DNA from 2 places in the Streptomyces sp. NPDC058773 genome. Region 2 is predicted to be linked to the other one. Evidence: riboswitches for the same ligand, from Rfam matches in the RefSeq annotation. Region 2 holds a riboswitch; the other holds the start of a gene.

What was found. A riboswitch is a leader RNA that binds a small molecule or an ion and turns the genes downstream of it on or off. The one in region 2 is predicted to bind cyclic di-AMP.
Region 1: linked by a shared signal. The riboswitch ahead of ACFW5B_RS04530 (transglycosylase family protein) and the one ahead of ACFW5B_RS19025 (M23 family metallopeptidase) in region 2 are both predicted to bind cyclic di-AMP.

Annotation. Positions count from the first base shown of each region.
Region 1 covers NZ_JBHYPE010000003.1:257,246-260,906, forward strand. The annotation lists gene ACFW5B_RS04520 (cytochrome P450) at 1-511, shown strand, start outside; gene ACFW5B_RS04525 (transglycosylase family protein) at 834-1,856, shown strand; cyclic di-AMP (ydaO/yuaA leader) riboswitch at 2,067-2,278, shown strand; gene ACFW5B_RS04530 (transglycosylase family protein) at 2,286-2,939, shown strand; gene eno (phosphopyruvate hydratase) at 3,253-3,661, shown strand, end outside.
Region 2 covers NZ_JBHYPE010000020.1:17,964-21,624, reverse strand. The annotation lists gene ACFW5B_RS19030 (M16 family metallopeptidase) at 1-1,323, shown strand, start outside; cyclic di-AMP (ydaO/yuaA leader) riboswitch at 1,536-1,691, shown strand; gene ACFW5B_RS19025 (M23 family metallopeptidase) at 1,704-2,504, shown strand; gene ACFW5B_RS19020 (GntR family transcriptional regulator) at 2,768-3,457, shown strand.

The DNA of each region.
Region 1 (3,661 bases), on a different contig from region 2:
GACCACCGTCAACCTCATCGGCAACGGCACCTATGCGCTGCTGCGCCACCCCGCCCAGCGTGAGCTGCTCCAGAAGTCGATCGAGGCGGGCGACACCGAGCTGCTGACCACCGGCATCGAGGAACTGCTCCGCTACGACGGCCCCGTGGAGCTGGCCACCTGGCGGTTCGCGACCGAGGAGCTGACGCTCGGCGGGCAGCGGATCGCCGCGGGGGACCCGGTCCTGGTGGTGCTGGCCGCCGCCGACCGAGACCCGGCCCGCTTCCCCGAGCCGGACGTGCTCGATCTGACCCGGCGTGACAACCAGCACCTGGGCTACGGACACGGCATCCACTACTGCCTGGGGGCGCCGCTCGCCCGGCTCGAAGGACAGACCGCGCTGGCGACCCTGCTGACCCGGCTCCCGGACATCCGGCTTGCGGCGGAACCTGATGATTTGCGCTGGCGCGGCGGGCTCATCATGCGCGGATTGCGTTCGCTTCCTGTGGAGTTCTCTCCGGAGCGGCCCTGACCAGCGACGAAGCATATGTGACGCAGAGTCAAGTGCGTGACCTTTACGTGATCCGCGCTACATCGACTTGTGACTACCCGTGACCCCGGCTACCTTTCGACCCGACGATCGACAGGTTTCACTCGATCGGCCGAAGCGGTGATGTGGGGGGCCGGTGTAACGGCGCCGCTCGCGTGCGTCGGCCGGCCGGAGACCCGTCGAGCAGCTCTCGACGAGCTCGTCGCAACAACTCAACCGCCGCGCGAAAGGCATCCGCATGCGTTCCGGGAACGGCCGACATCGTCGCCCCCGTCAGGCACCGGCCATCTTTGTCACGGCGGGAGTGACCGGCGCCGGCTTCGCCCTGCCCCTGCTCGGCGCGACCGGTGCACACGCCGCCGACACCGCGACCTGGGACAAGGTCGCCCAGTGCGAGAGCGGCGGCATGTGGAGCGCGGCGTCGGGCAACGGCTACTACGGCGGCCTGCAGCTCACCCAGGAGATGTGGGACAACTACGGCGGCACGTCCTATGCGTCGCGCCCCGACCTCGCCAGCCGCTCCCAGCAGATCGCGGTCGCCGAGTCGATCCTCGACGACCGCGGGCCGGACACCTGGCCCAGCTGTGCGGTCAACGCCGGGCTGACCGACGACGGCCGCGCGCCCGAGGTCGACCCGGGCAGCACCAGCACCCCGGCGCCCGACCCGTCGGACGCCGGGGGCTCCCTCGATCCCTGGGACACCCCCGGCTCGTCCGATTCCCACGACGACGAGGGCTCGTCCGGCAGGCAGGACGAGCCGGGCGGCCGGCCCGACGCCACCCCCTCGCCCGACGCCTCGGACTCCGGGAAGCGCGACCAGTCCAAGGAGCGGGAATCGTCCGGCCCGGCGGCGCCAGGCGACCGGGACGACGAGCCGTCGAGGTCCACCGGCCCGTCCGATGACCCGTCCGCCGAGGACCCGTCCGCCGAGAACCCGTCGGAGGACCCGTCCGACGACCCCGCCGCCGACCCGTCCGGGGACGGCAGCCGTACGGACAGCAGCGGCACCCCGCGTGACGTGCCCGCCAAGGGCAAGCACCGCGGTCCGGCGGGAGACGGGGGCGACGAGCGCGCCGGGGACGACGGCGCCGGCCGGTCGGCCGGGGGCCTGCACGCCTCGCGCGGCGACGACGCGCACCGTACGGGCCCGGCGGCCGGCGGGGACTACACCGTGCGCCCGGGTGACAGCCTGTCAGCCATCGCCACGGCGCACCGGCTGTCCGGCGGCTGGCACGCGCTCTACGACCGCAACGAGGGCGTCATCGGCTCCGACGCGGACCTGATCCAGCCCGGTCAGCAGCTCGACCTCGGGCGGAACGCAGGGTAATTCGCCCTCCTTCGCCCTCTTTTGGGAAAGTGAGACAAGGGTCTCGTTGACTTCTGTGGGGCTCGGTGTGCCCAACCCCGGCATACCGGGCCCCACCTGCGATTTCGTGACCAAACCGCCTTCAAAATCGGGCAACTCGGTTCAGAAGGTGGGGTTTGAACCCCAAGGGGATTACTGCTTAACGTCAGGACCGCTCGCCAAAGCGGGCCCTTCGATCACACGCCGAATCCTGCCGGTGGTCGGAGGCACTTGACGCGCAAGCGCCGAAGGCAGGAGCGGGGGACCCAAGGTACGTGCCGGCCCCGCCCGTGAAAGCGGGTCAACCGGCTTGGGGTGAAGCCACGTGCGCGCCGCGCACACGGCCGGGCGACTCATCAGTCCGAACCCGACAGCTCACCTCGCAGGCGTCGGTGAGGAAACGAACGAACCATGCTGATCTTCAAAGGCAAGCACCGTCGTCCCTCCAAGGCCGTCCGCGTCGCCACCCTGGCCGGTGTCGCCGGTGCCGCCGTGGCCGTCCCGATGATGGGTGCCACCTCCGCCTCCGCCGCCACCGTCGCCACCTGGGACAAGGTCGCCCAGTGCGAGTCCGGCGGCAACTGGTCGATCAACACCGGTAACGGCTACTACGGTGGCCTGCAGTTCTCCAACTCCAGCTGGGCCGCCGCCGGTGGCACCCAGTACGCGCCGCGCGCCGACCTGGCCACCAAGTCCCAGCAGATCGCCGCCGCCGAGAAGCTCCTCGCCATCCAGGGCCCGGGCGCCTGGTCCTGCGCCGGGGCGGGCAACCTGACCGCCGGCGGCCCGGCCGCCGACGTCGACACCTCCGCGCAGACCAAGTCCGCGCCCAAGCAGGAGTCGGCCAAGCCCGAGGTCAAGAAGGCCCCGTCCGAGGACCGCGCCTCGCGCTCCACCGAGCGCAAGTCCACCGGCCACGGCAACTACACCGTCAAGGCGGGCGACACCCTCGCCAAGATAGCCAAGGCCCACGGCACCGACTGGAAGTCCGTCTACAAGGCCAACAAGTCGGTCATCGGCGGCAACCCGAACCTGATCATCCCCGGTCAGCACCTCACGGTCTGAGCCACCCGCCCAGCGGGGCTCCGGGGCCCGAGCGGCGGGCCCCTCCCTCACCGTGAGACCGCCCCGCCACGGCGCGCCCTTCCCCTGCGCGCCGTGGCGGGGCTTCTCGCTTCCCCGGCCGCGCGCCCGCCCGCACGCCCGCGCCCCCGGGCCGGACACCCGCCGCAAACCGGTTGCGGTTCAGCGCCTTTTCCCGTTCGGCGAACAATGTGCCGAAAGGTCCCGTGAACTGGGACTTCGGTAAGTTTTCCGGGGCCTTCCGTCCCACGGAGCGGGCCAAGGGCAGGCGGACGAGCCCGGGGCCGTTAGGCTCATGCGCAGAACGCCAGACACCCACGAAGGAGACAACGTGCCGTCGATCGACGTCGTCGTAGCCCGCGAAATTCTCGACTCGCGAGGTAATCCCACGGTCGAGGTCGAGGTCGGCCTCGACGACGGCAGCACGGGCCGTGCCGCCGTGCCGTCCGGTGCCTCCACCGGCGCCTTCGAGGCCATCGAGCTCCGTGACGGCGACCCGAACCGCTACCTGGGCAAGGGTGTGGAGAAGGCCGTCCTGGCCGTCATCGAGCAGATCGGCCCGGAGCTCGTCGGCTACGACGCGACCGAGCAGCGGCTGATCGACCAGGCCATGTTCGACCTGGACGCCACCGACAACAAGGGCTCGCTGGGCGCCAACGCCATCCTCGGCGTCTCCCTCGCCGTCGCGCACGCCGCTTCCGAGG
Region 2 (3,661 bases):
GAGCGCAGCCAACTGCCCAACGGGCTCACCCTCCTGACCAGCCACCGCCCCGGCCAGCAGGTCGTCGCCGTCGAGATCAACCTCGTCGCGCCGCTGGACGCCGAGCCCGAGGGCCTGGACGGCGTCGCCACGATCATGGCGCGGGCGCTGTCCGAGGGCACCGACCGGCATGACGCGGAGGAGTTCGCCGCCGAGCTGGAACGCTGCGGCGCCACCCTGGACGCGCACGCCGACCACCCCGGCGTACGGGTCTCCCTCGAGGTGCCGGCGTCCCGGCTGACCCGTGCGCTCGGCCTGCTCGCCGACGCGCTGCGGGCGCCCGCCTTCCCGGAGAGCGAGATCGAGCGGCTGGTCCGCAACCGTCTCGACGAGATTCCGCACGAGCTGGCCAACCCTGCCCGCCGTGCCGCGATGGCGCTGTCCCGGGAGCTGTTCCCGGACACCGCCCGTATGTCGCGGCCCCGGCAGGGCACCGAGGAGACCGTCGCCCGTATCGACGCGGCCGCCGTCCGCGCCTACTACGACGCCCATGTACGGCCCGCCACGGCCACCGCCGTCATCGTCGGTGACTTCACCGGCGTCGACCTCGCCGCGGCGCTCGCCGACACCCTCGGCGCCTGGACCGCCTCCACGGCCGAGCCGCTGAAGGCCGCGCCGATCGTCGCCGACGACAGCGGCCGGGTGGTGATCGTGGACCGCCCCGGCGCCGTCCAGACGCAGCTGCTCATCGGCCGGATCGGGGCCGACCGGCACGACCGGGTGTGGCCCGCGCAGGTCCTCGGCACGTACTGCCTGGGCGGCACCCTCACCTCCCGTCTGGACCGTGTGCTGCGGGAGGAGAAGGGCTACACCTATGGGGTGCGCGCCTTCGGCCAGGTGCTCCGCTCCACCGCCCCCGGCTCCCCCGAGGGGGCCACGGGCGCCGCGCTGCTCGCCATCAGCGGCTCCGTGGACACCGGCTCCACCGGCCCGGCGCTCGAGGACCTGTGGAAGGTGCTGCGCACCCTCGCGGCAGAGGGGCTGACGGACGAGGAGCGGGATGTCGCCGTGCAGAACCTCGTCGGAGTCGCGCCCCTGAAGTACGAGACCGCGGCGGCCGTCGCCGGCACCCTCGCCGACCAGGTGGAGCAGCAGCTCCCGGACGACTTCCAGGCGCAGTTGTACGCCCGGCTCGCGGAGACCGGTACGGTCGAGGCCACCGCGGCGGCGGTCAGCGCCTTCCCCGTCGACCGGCTGGTGACGGTCCTGGTGGGCGACGCGGCGCAGATCGCCGAGCCGGTCAAGGCGCTGGGCATCGGTGAGGTGACCGTCGTCAGCGGCTGATCCCCGCCGTATGACGGACGGTCATATGCCGACATGGCGGCTCCCGTGGCACTGGTTCGTCACGGGAGCCGCCGTATGTCCGGTTTATCTCGGCTGGTGCACCGGTTCTTGTGGCATCCCGCACAAAAAACCGGTTCTGTTTGCCGATTGAAAGTTGCCCCGTTTAGCGTCGGTCCGGCTGTTCGTCACAAGTCCGCCACAACAGTGGCACCGGGCAGTCATCGCCGAGTCCCCGGACGGCGCGAGCCAGGGGAGCCGGGGACCCATATGTCCCGTGGGGTGAATCGGGCTCCTCTCCGAGGAGGCCGTAGGAGACCTTCCTGCTCCGAACCCGTCAGCTAACCCGGTAGGCGAGAAGGAGGGAAAGGACCAGCCAGCACATGGCGTTCATCCGTGCCACCGGGAAGCACCGCCGCACGAGCCGTCCCGTTCGGACGACCCGCAACATCGCCGGCATAGCCACCATCGCGGCCGGTGGTGTGGTTGCGTCCGTGGCCTCGCCGGCGCTGGCCGCGACGGAGGAGGCGGCCGCCCACGACACCGGGCTGCAGCAGGCTGTCGTGATCGGTGACGAGCTCGCCAACCGTGTCGAGGCGCAGGCCGACGCGCAGCAGGCCGAAGCCGAGGTCGCCGCGGCGCGGGCGAAGGCCGAGGCCGTCGCCAAGAAGCAGGCCGACGAGGCCAAGCGGCGCGCCGAGGCGGCGAAGAAGAAGGCCAAGGCCGCCCACGAGGCCAAGGTCCGGGCCGCCCGCGAGGCGGAGCGCAAGCGCCTCAACGCCTTCGTCGCCCCCATTGCCGACTCCTACGTCTCCACCGCCTACAAGGCCTCCAGCGGCCTGTGGTCCTCCGGCAGCCACACCGGCATCGACTTCCACGCCGCCTCCGGCACCAGCGTCCACGCGGTCGGCTCGGGCACTGTCGTCGAGGCCGGCTGGGGCGGTTCGTACGGCAACAACATCGTGATCAAGATGAACGACGGCACGTACACCCAGTACGGCCACCTGTCGTCGATCGGCGTCTCGGTCGGCGAGAAGGTCACCCCGGGCCGGCAGATCGGCCTCTCCGGCGCCACCGGCAACGTCACCGGCCCGCACCTGCACTTCGAGGCCCGCACCGGCCCCGACTACGGATCGGACATCGACCCGATCGCGTACCTGCGCGGGCACGGCGTCAACGTCTGATCCCCCTCTCGCCGGTGCCGCGCCCCGCAGGGCCCCGCGCCGCACGCCGAGCGTCCTTCCCGAGCCCCGGTCCCCCGGCCGGGGCTTCGGCGTATCCGGGACCGGTGGGTCCGCACCGGGTGGCGCCGGTGGCCCGCGACTTCCGGCCAAAAAATATCCCTGAATAACCCCGCGCCGTCGGAAAAGCCGGGCCGGTCGAATAGAGTCACGGAAAAGTCGCCGACCGGCGGCGCTTCCAGGGGATTACGGCGGAGGCTCGGAAGATGCGAGGCCATATTTCCGCGCATGCGGTGTGCACGGCGATTCGCGACGACATTGTCTCCGGTGCGCTGGCGCCGGGGAGCCGGCTGATCGAGGAGATCCTGGCGGCCCGTTACGGCGTCTCCAGGGTGCCGGTCCGTGAAGCACTGCGCACCCTGCAGTCCGAGGGCTTCGTCACCACCCGCCACCACGCGGGCGCCTGCGTCGCCGAGCCCACCGAGCAGGAGGCCGCCGATCTCCTGGACATCCGCGCCCTGTTGGAGCCGCTGGGCGCCGCCCGCGCGGCCACCCGCCGCAGCCCGGCCCACCTCAAGGTGCTCCGCGGCCTCGTACGGCTCGGCCGCGAGCGGGCCCGGCACGGCAACCTCGCGGATCTGCGCCAACTGGACGACTGGTTCCACGAAACGCTTGCCCAGGCGGTCGGCAGTCCCAGCCTGACGGCGCTGCTGACCCAGCTGCGGCGCAAGATCGAGTGGATGTACGCGGTGGAACCGCCGTCCCGGGCCGGTGAGTCCTGGGACGAACACGGCGCGGTGCTGGACGCGGTGGCCCGGGGAGACGCGGAACGGGCGCGCGCCCTGATGGCGGCTCATGTCGAGCGCTCGCTCCCGGTCCACCGGCTGCGGCGCCCCGCCGGGACCGAGGTGAGGGATCCGAAACCGCCCGTCAATACGGCACGCGCCCTCCCTTAACAATCGCCCCGTATACAAAGAATTGCAAAGAAGCGCAAAGAAATGCGGAATGGACTGTGGCGGTGTGCCGGTACCTGATTCGCTCCGCGGCTGCATTTGGCATGCCTTTTTACCGCACCGTGTGCGCTCATTGGTCTGCCCTTTTCCTGACGTGTCCCGGAGGGCGGTCGCCCGGAAATTCCGTGCACCTCTCCGGTGCCGCAC